Regions from separate parts of the Sporosarcina sp. P7 genome, predicted to be linked through region 2. Evidence: a T-box and tRNA genes for the amino acid it is inferred to sense, from the RefSeq annotation. Region 2 holds a T-box; the other holds one or more tRNA genes.

Region 1 (7,443 bases), on a different contig from region 2:
GCGGACGGCGAGCTACTCGAATCGGGCAGTCACGAAGAACTGCTGGAACGTAAAGGCGTGTTTCATGGAATGTTGAATCATGATGGGTAAGTGAAGGGCTGTTGATCACCGGACTCCATTCCCGATCAACTAGTGTCTTTTTCTAATGGTGGAGAGTGGATGACAAAACGTACTTACGTGTTTGTCTATGAAATTGAATAATTACAACATAAACGAGCATCGCATGTAGCGGTGCTTTTTTATATATAAACGTAATAAGAATAACTTTGGGATTTTATGTATAGCTGTAGTAGAGTAAATGAGAGAATGGAATGTGAAGGTCTATACAGAGTTACTTGAATTTAAGGTCTTCGAAAAGACGAACTCTTTCACACGTTATGGACGTATAAATAGTAGAACGGTGGTTGTTCGAGAAATGAGTTAAATAGAAGAAGAGTGGTTTTGGTAAAAGGGGGCATTCTTATGAGAAGGTTTTTTTATTACTTCGGATGGACAATGGTTATAGGGATTATTATTTATTCAGGTGCAAAATATCAGTTCCTGTTGAAACAAGAATATATGAAAAACTTTGAAGTACTATCATTTATTTTGTTTTCATCAATATTTCCTGTTGGTATTGGAATACTGCTCAGGTTGCCAAAACTTATAATTGAGATTAAAGAGAATAGACAATGGACCTTTGATTGGGCTAAATTCATGGGGGTTGGGTTGCCATCCCTTGGTGTATTATCTATGTGTGTACTACTATTTACACCAGCGGGGGAGAGTATTCTTCCATTTGTACCGGAAATAATTTATTCCGGAAATTCAACAATTCAAATAGTAGCTGGTGTGGTATTTGGATTTATCTTGTTAGATAGTGTAAAGAGGTAATAAATTGTTTTTAAATGAACGGGTTCCAACCACAACTGTCAATTAGTAATGGAGTTTGTATAATTTGCTTATTATTTACGTTAAAGCAGTAAATAATAAGCATGTAAAAGGCCGCTAATTCATAAACGAATTAGCGGCCTTTTACGTGCTTCATTTTGCACCGGTGAACAGAATGGATGACATAATCGGATGATTAGCCTGTTCCGCGTTATTACTTCTTCTCATCAATATGAAGGGTCTTATCATCTGCAAACTGTACATCCAATTTGAACTCATCATACGTATCGAGTCCATACCACTGTAAAATGCGATCGATTGCTTCTTCTTTAGTAGTCCCGCTATCAATCAAAATTTCCATAAACATTTTATGCATATCGTCAATGGCCTCATTGCCTTCCAGATTCACGTCCTGGAACTCGTTGACGTACTCTGCATCGTCAGGTTTTACATCTTCATAATCCGTCTCGATTTTCTTATTGTCTTTCTTGATCGTTAAATCGAAATCCGTGAAACCATAACCGTCACCCGTGTTAATGGTACTGCCGTTACTCTCGTCTTCAATGCTGACTGCATCGTCATTGTTTGGTGCCTCGTCTTTTGACGCGCAACCTCCGAGAAGTAGAATAGATGAAACTCCTGCAATAGATAACATTCGCATGAACGACATAAGCGCCACCCTTTCTAAAGTGTATACTACTTGTATTATCACCTTAAAACGACTACCTTAAACAAAAAAATGTTCTATTTGTCGACAGGAGAATGGGAAGATGCCCAATTAATGATACTTTCGCTCCATGATTGAACCGAGCATTTGTCGGATCGGTAAAACTTGTCCGCTTGGTAATCGAACCTTTCCATGATAATAGCCGACATATTGATTAATCGACATCTTCCGTACAATATAATCATCAAGCGTTGGGCATTGGAAAAATGGTTTAAACGTCAACTGGATATCATTCGAAAACTTTGTGTGAATTTTCCATGCGCTTTTCGGGTCTTCTTTATCACTTTCGAATACTACATCTTCATGAAATTTATGCATCGTACCTTCTACGAAGACGGCATTTTCCGTCAACCCCGTACCATCCGTCCAACTACCGCCGAAATTTAAGCCGATCCGTTTGCCGCTTGTCCGCTGGGAAGCCATCGCCCAGTCCCAATTCGTTCTGGCATTCCATACGCCGCGCCCATAATCGCAAATGGCAAAACTGTAATAGGGATTGAAATCAAAGCGTCGATCACCAAAACGTACATATCCGCCGGTCGGCATAATCGAATGTTTGGAAGTGAAATGGAATGAGTCTCGACTTTTCGGAATGACTACATTTAATGATTCATCTTTCTCGGGATGAATAATATGTAAATCTGCATGCAACACTTCATTGTCAAAATCAGGAATGACAATGGACAAATGCGTTTCACCTTGCATATGTACGAATTGAACCGTCATATCGTCATGCGCGAACTTGATACTATCGAGTGCCTCTTCAGGCATTTTAATACGTCTTCCAAAAGGAAGGGTTACATGTTTCTCGTAGAATCGCTGTGTTTCATAGTTGAGTATGTAAATTAGACAAGTCACTTTATGATCCAGGTGTACGATCGAGGCGGTTAATAAAATATCCTCCCCATAGATGCACCAATTGTTCCAGCGCTTCTTCTTCATGAACTGTCCTCTTAAATTGCTCCTCACTAAAGGGCTGCGTGCGTATCCTATTGATTCAGGATTCAGAAGCCCCTTGGAGTCACACAGAGAAACAATTTCAGATAACTCTCTTTCTTCATGCTGCATACCATTAACCACCTTTCTTGCCTATTGTCTTTTAAACGAACAATTGATATACTCTATATTGTATCAGATATGAGGGGCATTAGCTCAGCTGGGAGAGCGTTGCGCTGGCAGTGCAAAGGTCAGGGGTTCGAGCCCCCTATGCTCCATTAAAATAAAGAAGGCAGTTCATTAGAGAAATCTCTAACGGACTGTCGTTTTTTTTTTATCGAGACAGTACTAGTAAACCTATCTTCTCCTTCGCCATGCGTAATGAAACTATTTACTATTGTATAATTATTCATTGTAATGTATATTGAATACTATAGAAAGTAATCGTTATAAGATCTTGTCCAATATATGGAGTATACAAGCAAACGGATACATATACTTGTAGACAGTTGGTAGGCCGTATCTTATAATTGTATTAATTTAGAATATTTATACTAGCAAAGAGAGAGAAGGGGAAATGTATGAAGAAGATGTTTACAGCATTATTGCTAATCCTATTATTGGTCGTTGCGGGATGTAGCAGTAACGATGGAGGGGCAGGCTCAACAGAGAAGTCCACGTTGAAGAATATTAAAGACAACAAAAAATTGGTGGTTGGAATTGCACCAGGTTATTTCCCTTTTGAAATGAAAAGCATTGAAGGCGGTTATGTCGGGTATGATATCGATCTAGCAAACGCAGTGGGTGAAGCGTTAAATACGGAAGTAGAGTTTAAACAATTCGTATTTGATGGCTTAGGACCGGCTTTGCAAATAGGTGAAGTAGATATGGTCATCGCAGGTATGACGATTCGTGGGGATCGTGCATTATCCATTAGCATGTCCAATCCTTACTATAAAACAGGTCAGGCGATCATGGTGCCAGCTGCGAATAAAGGGATCAAATCATGGGAAGAGCTTGACGTCAAGGGGAATAAAATTGCGGTAGGTATCGGGACTACGGGCGCATTGCTTGCGAAGTCTCAGTTCAAAAATGCGGAAGTAGTAGACTTCGAGGATTTCCCGTTAGCAGCTACGACAATGGGTTCAGGACAGGCTGATGCCGTTGTGTATGATGAACCTGCCATTGCTGTTTGGCGTTTGGAACATGAAGGAGAAGTTCATCAAGTAGAAGGTTTGATGTCTGCTGAGAATCTCGGAATTGCAGTAAAGAAAAATGATTTTGAAACGATTCAATGGTTGAATTCATTCTTGCACAGCTATGTGGACAGCCCGGAAGAACTAGCATCAAGAAGTCGTTGGTTTGAAGAAAGCGACTGGCTAGATAAGGTTTCGGGAGAATAATATGGGCGGCTATGAATATGACTTCAGTGTAATATCGCAAAATATGGATATCTTTATTGAAGGGGCGCTGAAAACTCTTGAAATTTCAGCGATCGCATTATTGCTGGCTATTCCGATGGGGATTATTATCGGAATGGGTAGAATTTCCCGCAATAGATTCATCCGTATTCTTTCCTCAGCCTATGTAGAAGTCATGCGCGGCGTGCCGTTGCTTGTACTATTGATTTGGATTTTCTTTGTACTCGGTCAATTTTTAAAGCTCGGTTCTTATTGGGCATCAATTATTGGGTTGGCTGTTTTTACCGCAGCATTCATTGCAGAAATTGTTCGTTCAGGAATACAAGGTGTGCCAAGAGGTCAGATGGAGGCAGCTCGTTCGTCAGGTATGACCTACTGGCAGGCGATGCGTTTGATCGTTTTGCCACAAGCATTCCGAAGAGTTCTACCGCCACTTGCTTCACAATTCATCATGCTAATTAAAGACTCCTCTTTGATCTCGGTCATCGGTGCGACGGAATTGACGTTGAACGCGAAGAATCTCGTGGCCACTAGTATGCGTTCCATAGAAGTATGGACATTCATCGGTTTCGTTTACTTTGCCATGACGTTCACGTTATCCATGATCATTCGTGCGATCGAACAAAAGTTATTAGCGAGAGAAAATTCATAAAGCTTGACGTGAAGGAGTGCCAGATATGATTTCTATTAAACACGTAAATAAAACATTTGGTATGAACCAAGTGTTGACAGATGTCTCGCTTGAAGTACCTAAATCACACGTTGTGGCCATCATAGGCCCAAGTGGAGCAGGGAAGTCTACATTAATTCGTACGATCAATGCGCTCGAACCTATCGATGACGGAGAAATTGTAGTAGACGGCGTTTCCATACACGATAGAAAAGTGAATATTAACAAAGCGCGTTCTGAAATCGGATTCGTGTTCCAAAGCTTTAATCTTTATCCATTTCTCACGGCATTGCAAAATGTCACGCTCGCGCCTATCAATGTAAAAGGGCTAAGCAAAAGCGCTGCGGAAACGCGAGGGAAGGAGTTGCTGACTTCACTCGGTCTTGGAGATAAATTTGATGCGTATCCGAACCGGTTATCTGGCGGTCAGCAACAACGTGTCGCGATAGCGCGTGCGCTCGCAATGGATCCGCAAGTGATGCTATTCGATGAGCCGACTTCCGCACTCGATCCCGAGATGGTCACCGAAGTTCTCGATGCCATCCGTAAACTGGCTGAAAGTGGTATGACGATGGTCGTCGTGACACATGAAATGGGCTTCGCCAAAGAAATTTGTGACGAGATCATCTTCATGGCAGATGGCAAAGTCGTGGAACAGGCATCACCTGCCAAGTTCTTCACGAATCCCGATTCCGAACGCGCCCAGAATTTTTTATCGAAAGTATTACATCACTAATTGAACGTCCCTCGTTGTCATATGATATGGCAAGGAGGGATTTTTTTGTACAATCGACAAGCGGCAGTAGACTATGCAGACACTTGGTGGAATAGCAGAAACCCTGCCTTCCCCAGTTTTGAAGATGACTGTACGAATTTTATTTCACAATGTCTGTTGGCGGGTGGAGCACCGATGCATGGACAACCAAACCGCGAAAAGGGTTGGTGGATGCGTAAAGGCACATGGAGCTTCAGTTATACCGTCGCTCACTCAATGCGATGGTACTTAGCGACTTCTACAAAAGGACTGACTGCAACTCAAGTAAAAACTCCCCAAGAATTACAGCTAGGCGATATCATTTCGTATGACTTCCATGGAGACGGGCGTTTCGACCATACGACGATTGTAACTGCCAAGGACGGAGATACACCGCTCGTCAATGCCCATACGTATAACGCATATCATCGCACATGGGATTATAAGGACTCCTATGCTTACTCGCCAAATGCGAAGTATATCTTTTTTAAAATTAATGATAATTTCTCATAATTATCCAGTTCTGCATCAAAGTGTTTCTCATAGCCTCTAGCAACAGACTACCAAGTTAGGGTATAATGAAAAATAGATACTTATTGCAAAGGAGAAGGTTGAGTGTGAATGAACAAGCATTATCGGTAAGAGAGGCCATTGTTACACGGCGCTCTATTAAGAATTTTAACGGACAACCGATCGAACCAGAGATCATTCCAGAAATTATAGAAGATGCCGTTTGGGCTCCAAACCACGGAAACCGGAATCCTTGGCGATTGATCGTAGCGACAGGTGAACAGTATGAACAGCTTTTGGACGTCTTGAAGGAGTTCGGTGTAGCAAATTGGAAGCAGCTTTCTGCTGAGGATCTTGAAAAACAAATGAAGAAGTTCTCGACTGCCAGTGCAGCTGTATTCGTCATCGTACCTGAAGATGTACGCCAAAAAGAACGGCTGGAGGATTACGCAGCAGCTAGCACGCTAATTCAAAATATTCAATTGCTTGCTTGGGATAAAGGAATTGGTACTTGTTGGAAGACGCCACCGTTCATCGATCACCCGAAATTCCGCGAGCGTTTAGGCGTAGAGACGGGCGAACGCATCATCAGCATGTTGCAGTTCGGCTATTTCGATACGTCACCGAAAGCCTCACCACGTAAGCCGGTAGAAGAAATCATTACGTACTTTGGAAGTAGTGTGGACGAAGAAGAGGAATCTTGAGAGTGGTAAAGTGCCATTTTTCATGTAAATATACGAATGAAATACAAAACAGGCTACCCCATTTGTGGAGTAGCCTGTTTCTTGTATGTGAGAAGGGAGAAGCGCTCAATGGACTCACGCGTCCGCTCTATGCAACGCCACGAGCGCTCAATGCACGCAAGCAACCCATCTATCCGCTCACAAATCACAAATCATAGCCCTAGTTTTTCGATCTCTCCATAATAATTACAGATAACACGCAGTCCTTTATCGAAATTCTCCAAATGGAAGTGTTCATTCGGTGCGTGGAAGTTTTCTGTATCCAGTCCGAAGCCCATCAAGACGACGGGTAAATTTAGAATTTCATCGAATGCAGCGACGATGGGTATGGAGCCGCCACCGCGTGTATAGACGGTAGGTACGCCGTATACTTGCTCGTACGCTCTGCCAGCCGCTTGGATGACTTCGTGATCGTATGGAGTTAAATAAGGTTTACCTTTATCAAATTCAGTAACCGTCACTTCACATCCGACTGGTTCGTGTTTCGCGATGTGCGCGCGTAGTTTTTCTATGATTTCATCCGGCTCTTGATCGGGAACTAGACGGCATGTGATTTTCGCTCCGGCTTCGGAAGGAAGGACGGTTTTGATACCTTCTCCTGAAAATCCGCCGAATACACCGTTAATTTCGAGTGTAGGGCGGGCCCATGTACGTTCTGTGTATGTGTAGCCTGGCTCGCCAGTGAGTTCTTTGACACCGACTTCTTTTTTCACTGCTTCTTTATCGAAGTCGAGAGCAGCCCAACCCGCGCGCTCCTCTTCTGTTAGATCGCGAACTTGATCATAGAATCCGTCGATTGCGATAGTTCCTTC
Region 2 (7,443 bases):
TGCGTGGTAGTTTCCGCCTTTTAGATCATCAGTAACGCCAGCCGCTAGCATTACTTTCCCGTCCGTAACTGTACCCAGTACAATGACGCCTTTGGAAGTTTTTTGTTTCATTTCATCGATCAATTGACGTAAACCGTTATTGTCTTTTACTTCAACATTTGCAGAAATGACTGTGACGTCTTCGATCTGCTGAGCCGTTTCCATAATACTAGCCAATTGGCTGTTGCCCATTTTCGCTTGCAATGACTCGTTTTCACGTTGAAGTTCTTTAAAGTCAGCGAGAATCGATTCGACTTTTGTGACAACTGTTTTCGGGGTAGCTTTTGCCGTTGCTGCTACTTGGTCGATGACTGCTTGATCTTCTTTAAATGAACGGAATGCTTGTCCACCCGTGAAGGCTTCAATACGGCGTGTGCCCGCTCCAATACCGCTTTCAGAAACGATTTTGAATACGTTGATGTCAGATGTGTTGACAACGTGACATCCTCCACACAGCTCGACAGAGTAATCACCGACTTTGACCACGCGAACGATATCGCCGTATTTTTCACCGAACAATGCCATCGCACCCATTTCTTTTGCTTCTGCAATTGGTGAAATGATGGTGTTGACGGGAATACCTGCCCAAACTTGTTCATTGACCTGGAATTCAATGCGCTCAAGTTCTTCTTTCGTGACTTGTCCAAAATGAGAGAAGTCAAAGCGAAGACGATCTGGACCAACATATGAACCTGCTTGATTGACATGTTCACCTAGAACATCTTTCAATGCGCGGTGCAATAAGTGTGTAGCCGTGTGATTTTTGACCGTCAGATTGCGTGAGAACTCGTCCACTTTTGTATGAACTGATACACCTTCATTCAATTCGCCTGAACTGATGAAGACTGTGTGCAAGTTCTGTCCATTAGGCGCTTTTTTTACGTCGCGAACTTCCGCTGTGAATGATTCGTTTGAGATCGTTCCTTTATCAGCTACTTGACCGCCACTTTCTGCATAGAACGGAGTCCGATCCAAAATGATTTGTACTGTTTCTCCTTCAGATGCATGTGAGATGCGTTGACCATCTTGAACCAGAACACTAACGATCGCAGTGGTTTCTAGTTGACCATAGCCAATGAATTCACTTGCTTCATGTACTTCACCGAGCACGCCCGATTGAATATGCATGGAGTCCGATGTCGCACGCGCAGCACGTGCACGGTTTCGTTGTGCAGCCATTTCTTCATCAAATCCGATACGGTCAACTGCTACATCTTCCTCGAGGGCAAATTCCTCCGTTAATTCAAACGGGAAACCATATGTGTCATAGAGCTTGAACGCATCACTGCCTGAGACGATTGGCAAGCCTGAAGCTTTGGCCTTTTCAATGATCGTCGATAGGATTGCCATACCGTCATTCAATGTTTCGTGGAAACGGTCTTCTTCGTTTTTCACGACTTTCATAATGAACGCTTGTTTATCGTGGACTTCAGGATAGAAGTCTTTCATGATATCCCCAACAATAGGTACCAGCATGTACATAAATGGCTTATCAATACCTAATTGTTTCGCGAAACGAACGGCTCTTCTTAATAGACGACGCAGAACATAGCCACGGCCTTCATTGGAAGGAAGTGCTCCGTCCCCAATAGCGAATGCTACAGTGCGGATATGATCTGAAATTACCTTAAATGCTGTGTCTGCTTGCGTAGTTTGGCCGTATTTTCTGCCTGATACATTTTCTACAGCTTCAATGATCGGTAAGAACAAGTCCGTATCGAAGTTTGTAGGCACGTCCTGGATCACGGATGCCATGCGCTCAAGACCCATTCCTGTATCGATGTTTTTCTTTGGAAGCGGTGTGTATGTGTTATCAGGATTATGATTGAACTCAGAGAATACTAAGTTCCAAATTTCCAAATAACGTTCGTTTTCTCCACCTGGATACAATTCAGGATCGGAGAAGTCGTCACCGTAACTTGGTCCGCGATCGTAGAAGATTTCGGAGTTTGGACCACTTGGGCCTTCGCCGATATCCCAGAAGTTTCCTTCAAGTCGAATGATTCGCTCTACTGGAATACCAATCTGATCTTTCCAAATGGTGTACGCTTCTTCATCTTCCGGATGAATAGTAATGGACAGGCGTTCTGGGTCAAAGCCGATCCATTGTTCATTTGTCAGAAAGTCCCACGCACGAACAATTGCTTCTTCTTTGAAATAATCACCAATAGAAAAGTTGCCAAGCATTTCAAAGAACGTATGATGACGCGCTGTATAGCCGACATTTTCAATATCGTTTGTGCGGATCGATTTTTGTGCATTCGCAATCCGCGGGTTTTCAGGAATCACTCGTCCATCAAAATATTTCTTCAATGTAGCGACTCCACTGTTGATCCATAATAGTGATGCATCATCAACTGGCACTAATGCAGCTGATGGTTCTACAGTATGCCCATGCTCTTTAAAATAGTCTAAAAACATTTGGCGAATTTCAGATGCCGTAAGTTTTCTCATCGTTTTGCTCCTCCTAAAATTAAAAAAACTCCACCCCTTGTATAAAGGGGCGAAGGTTTCATTGATCGCGGTACCACCCTAATTACCGCATGACGCGGTATCTCGAGTTGCCTTAACGCGGCAAGACGGCAGGGATTAGCCTGCAACTTCGGAATAGCGTTCGCTGTAGATCTGAGAGAGCTTTTTCAGCCAAGAAGCTCTTTTCTATGACACAGAATAAACAGGTACTTGTTCCTTCAACGTTTTTGATTATTTCTAAACGAATTATAGGAAAGTTCTCTCGCTTTGTCAATCAGTCACTTCAAGAAAGTCAAATGGCGACACATTGTTCATGCCAATGAGCGGGTCGATGCCAGTAAAATTGTCCATTGTTAGCTTCGCTTGCGATGAATCTTGAGGTTCAACTGTCACTTTTGCAGGTGTTGCATCGAGAACAATGGTTTCCTCGCGTGGTGTTGTCTGATTTTCTTGTGTTTCACCCGAAATACGTTCTTTTAGCGTCGTCTGCCGTTCCGTTTCGTCAGTACGTGCAATACCCGCTTTAAATTCTTCCGCTTCACCGCACAGTATTAAGAAGTTCTTTGCGCGCGTAATCCCTGTGTAAAGTAAATTACGTCGCAACATTTTCCGCTGACTTCTCACGATAGGCATGACAACAATCGGAAATTCACTTCCTTGAGATTTATGGATAGAACAACAATACGCAAGTGTCAGCTGATTCAAATCACTTCGCTCGTACTGCACTTCATTGCCGTCATAGGAGACCACCATGATCGCTTTCTTGTCAGTAGTTTCTTTCGCTAACATGATCGCAACGACTTCGCCCATATCTCCGTTAAAGACATTACTTTCCGGTTGGTTGACAAGTTGCAGTACTTTATCTCCGACGCGATAGGTCGTTTCACCGAAAACCATTTCTTTTCTTCCTTCTGCAGGCGGATTCGTGACTTCTTGAATCATTTTATTCAAACCATCTATGCCTGCTGGACCTTTATACATCGGTGCCAATACTTGAATGTCTTTAATAGAATGTCCTTTTGATGTTGCATTTTGGACAATTTGTTTGACTGCAGGCAAAATTTGATCACTCGAAGCTTTGATAAATGAACGGTCCGATGTCTTCTTTGTGACGTCCATCGTCCATTCCTTTTGCTTGATCATATGCGCCATTTCAATAATGGTCGAGCCTTCACTTTGTCGAAAAATATCCGTCAGTTCAACAACTGGAATTTTTCCTGACTGCATGAAATCACGCAACACTTGTCCAGGTCCAACGGAAGGCAGTTGATCCTGGTCTCCAACGAATAATAACTGTGCATCGTTGCGGACAGCTTTTAACAGCTGATGCATGAGCCAAGTATCTACCATGGATGTTTCATCAATGATGATAAGATTGCCATCCACTTCGCGTTCTGTCTCCTCTTCAGCGTCTTGACCCGTAAATCCGAGTAGACGATGGATCGTCATAGCAGGTAATCCCGTCGATTCGGACATGCGTTTCGCAGCGCGTCCAGTAGGTGCTGCCAAAATGATCGGGAACGGTTCTTTTTTTCGTGCATACTCGTCGAGGTCGAGTGAGATGCCATGCAGTTCTGCATACGCCTCAACCAATCCTCTAATTACCGTTGTCTTCCCTGTCCCTGGTCCCCCCGTTAACACGAGCAGTGAAGAATGAAGGGCGCGCTCGATCGCTTCGACTTGCGTTTCGGCATATTGCACTTCCAAGCGTTCTTCAATTTCACCTATAGCTTTTCTAATTTCTGAAGCAGGAAATTGTTCAGCGACTTCATTTTCAAGAATTTTATTTACTTTAGCAGCAATACCGATTTCTGAAAAATAAAGAGATGGTAAGTAGAGACGTTGCATTTCAGCAGACAATGCGCCTTCTTCAACGAGTTCAATCACTGCTTGGGTAATCGATTCGTAGGAGATAATATGCGCCTGACTCGATTCAAGCAACTGCTTCGCTTGTGGCAAGATCACCTCAGACTCTACGTAGACATGTCCCGCTGACTGTACTTCACTATGTACGCTGTAATAAACTGCTGCCTTAATACGCGCAGGATGATCCCCGACGAGCCCCAGTTGCTTCGCTAGATCGTCAGCACGTTGAAAACCGATTCCTTCGATTTCCTGAATTAAACGGTACGGATTTTCTGTCAGAATCGTGATGGCATCATCTTGATACGCTTGATAGATCCGCATGGCCACTTGTGGACCGAAGCCCCATTCATTCAGTTGCACCATCGTCCGTTCAAGACCTAGATTCTCCTGCAACACGGAAACGAGCGTATCTTTCCGCTCGTCACTTAAACGCGGGATTTGATCAAGGACACTGCGGTCTTCAAGAACTTTCTGAATGACGTTATTGCCAAGTGTCTTGACAATATCACTAGCTGTTTTCTTCCCAATTCCAGGAAATAAATCACCGGAAAGGTAATGGATCAAACCCGCCTCTGTTGCAGGTAACTCTTTCGAAAACGTCTGCACATCGAACTGCTGTCCATGTACCGGATGGGTAACAAGTCGACCCGTAAATTTGTACTCTTCTTCCGCAACTAAAGGAGGGAATGACCCTTTGATCACTATTTCACTGTCGCGGTAGTCGGTATTGGTGGATGTGACTTTCAACTTGACGATGGAAAATAGATTCGTCGTATTATGGAAAATTGTCACGACCGGCCTACCGATTAAATATTGTCCATTTTCACTCATCGCTAGGTCTCCCTCCTTTTCACCTACTGTATTACTCGCCCTGTTCCCCAAGCTTGATCATATCGAATAAATAACGCGCCTGGGTATGGTCAGGTTCCGCAGTGAAGGCTTGCTCTAAGTGTGATAGTGCACTTGTTTTGTCTTCTGTTGAAACGGCATATAAAACGCCCAAATTATAATGGCTATCCGCATGATCAGGAGCCACTGCCAAAATGGATTCGAATACGGGCTTAGCTTCTTTAAATAATTCGAGCTTAGCTAGTAAAATCCCATACGACAATGCCACTTCCTGATCGTCAGGATTTAATTCAACGGCACGTTGCAAATAAGGCAATGCTAAGCGGTCATTACCTGTTTGTTCTATACTTTTACCGAGCATAAAATAGGCATCCGCAGAATCCAATCCTGTATTGATGGCTTTTTCATATAATTTTGCTGCTTCTTCAAAGCGCTCTTGATTGTAATACAGATTCGCCAGTCCATAAAAAGCGGTTCCTGCATTTTCATCAAGCGTCAACGCTTTTTGGAAAAATGGTTCCGCCTGCTCGGCGTCTCCAAGCGATGCAAAAATGTTTCCAATATTGATATAGCCTGTAGGCTCTTCCGGATTTTCTTCTACTGCTTTCATGAAAAGCTCAATCGCTTTCTCATAATTGCCTTCTTGCATTTCTTTAATCGCATCTTGATGTATCGACATGCTGTTGCCTCCTTATCCGACGTACGTCAGTTTCTTGCCATCTTTATATACTTCATTGATTGTCCCGCCACCTAGGCACTCATCACCGTCATACAACACGACAGCTTGTCCTGGCGTGACTGCGCGAACTGGTTCATCGAAAGTGACGATCGCTTCATCACCAACTAACTGCACAGTAACTTTCGTATCCGGCTGACGATAACGGAATTTAGCTGTACACGTGAATGTCTCCGGTAATTCTTTCGGTGTACAAATATTCATATCGGTTGCTTGTAAACTAGTTGAGAATAATGTGTCGTGATAGAAGCCTTGTTCAACTAGCAACACATTGCGTTCCAAGTCTTTACCAACCGCAAACCAAGGTTCTCCAGCTCCACCAATGCCTAGACCGTGACGCTGTCCAATTGTGTGATACATGAGTCCGTCATGCGTGCCCATCTTCACTCCGGCCATTGTCTGCATCTCGCCTGGACGTGCAGGTAAGTACTCCCCAAGGAATTCCTTAAAATTGCGCTCGCCGATGAAACAGATACCCGTTGAATCTTTTTTCTTCGCAGTTGCGAGACCTGCTTGTTCCGCGATTTCACGGACTTCACTTTTCTCCATATGACCTAGAGGAAATAGTACTTGCTGAAGTTGTTCTTGTGTTAATTGATTTAAGAAGTAGGTTTGATCTTTATTATTGTCTACACCACGGAGCATCGCTACACCGCTTTCGCGTTCTACGACTTGTGCATAATGTCCAGTCGCCAAATAATCGGCACCTAGACTTTTTGCGTGTTCGAGGAATGCTTTGAATTTAATTTCTTTATTACACATTACATCAGGATTTGGTGTGCGGCCTTTTTTATATTCATCAAGAAAATACGTGAATACTTTATCCCAATATTGTTTTTCAAAATTAACAGAGTAATACGGAATGCCGATCTGATCACAGACACTGCGTACATCTTCGAAATCTTCTGTCGCGGTACAATGTCCCGATTCGTCCGTGTCATCCCAGTTTTTCATGAAGATTCCAATCACTTCATAACCTTGTTGTTTTAAGAGTAATGCCGCAACCGAAGAGTCCACTCCGCCTGACATTCCAATGACTACACGTGTATCGGCAGGTGCTTTTTTCGTTGTCATATTGTTCATCCTTTACTTAATTCATTTCACTAGTCGTTTGACTACACTTGCGATTCGATTTGCTGCTTCTTCTATAATGGCCTCATCCAAGTCATAGCCGAAACTAATGCGGATTGAGTTCCTAGCTTTATCTGATTCTGTACCAAACATAGCTGTTACGACATGTGACGGTTCAAATGACCCTGCAGTACAAGCGGAACCGCTTGATACAGCTATGCCTTCTAAATCCAAGCTCATCAAAAATGTCTCCACATCGGTGCCTGGAAACGATACATGATAAATATGCGGTAAAGATGCTACTGCGTGGGGAATGGTCGGTCGGAAATCGATTTGCTGTTTCTCAAAGACTTCCGCCATTTTTTGTTTATACGTAGAATAGTTTTTTTGTTTTAGTAGTTTTGATTGCT

What was found. A T-box is a leader RNA that pairs with one kind of tRNA and senses whether it is charged. The one in region 2 lies ahead of alaS (alanine--tRNA ligase), so its partner is inferred to be a tRNA-Ala.
Region 1: it encodes a tRNA-Ala, which carries the amino acid that the T-box ahead of alaS (alanine--tRNA ligase) is inferred to sense. The anticodon was not compared.

Annotation. Positions count from the first base shown of each region.
Region 1 is NZ_PDZF01000016.1:42,284-49,726, forward strand. Features, by position in the region: gene CSV60_RS13770 (ABC transporter ATP-binding protein) at 1-90, shown strand, start outside; gene CSV60_RS13775 (hypothetical protein) at 463-873, shown strand; gene CSV60_RS13780 (YusW family protein) at 1,085-1,540, opposite strand; gene CSV60_RS13785 (DUF2804 domain-containing protein) at 1,649-2,665, opposite strand; tRNA gene CSV60_RS13790 (tRNA-Ala) at 2,739-2,811, shown strand; gene CSV60_RS13795 (transporter substrate-binding domain-containing protein) at 3,115-3,936, shown strand; gene CSV60_RS13800 (amino acid ABC transporter permease) at 3,938-4,606, shown strand; gene CSV60_RS13805 (amino acid ABC transporter ATP-binding protein) at 4,632-5,360, shown strand; gene CSV60_RS13810 (amidase domain-containing protein) at 5,406-5,891, shown strand; gene CSV60_RS13815 (nitroreductase family protein) at 5,996-6,592, shown strand; gene CSV60_RS13820 (dipeptidase) at 6,784-7,443, opposite strand, start outside.
Region 2 is NZ_PDZF01000002.1:316,957-324,399, reverse strand. Features, by position in the region: gene alaS (alanine--tRNA ligase) at 1-2,493, opposite strand, end outside; T-box leader at 2,536-2,742, opposite strand; gene recD2 (SF1B family DNA helicase RecD2) at 2,782-5,208, opposite strand; gene CSV60_RS04195 (tetratricopeptide repeat protein) at 5,240-5,905, opposite strand; gene mnmA (tRNA 2-thiouridine(34) synthase MnmA) at 5,918-7,036, opposite strand; gene CSV60_RS04185 (cysteine desulfurase family protein) at 7,058-7,443, opposite strand, start outside.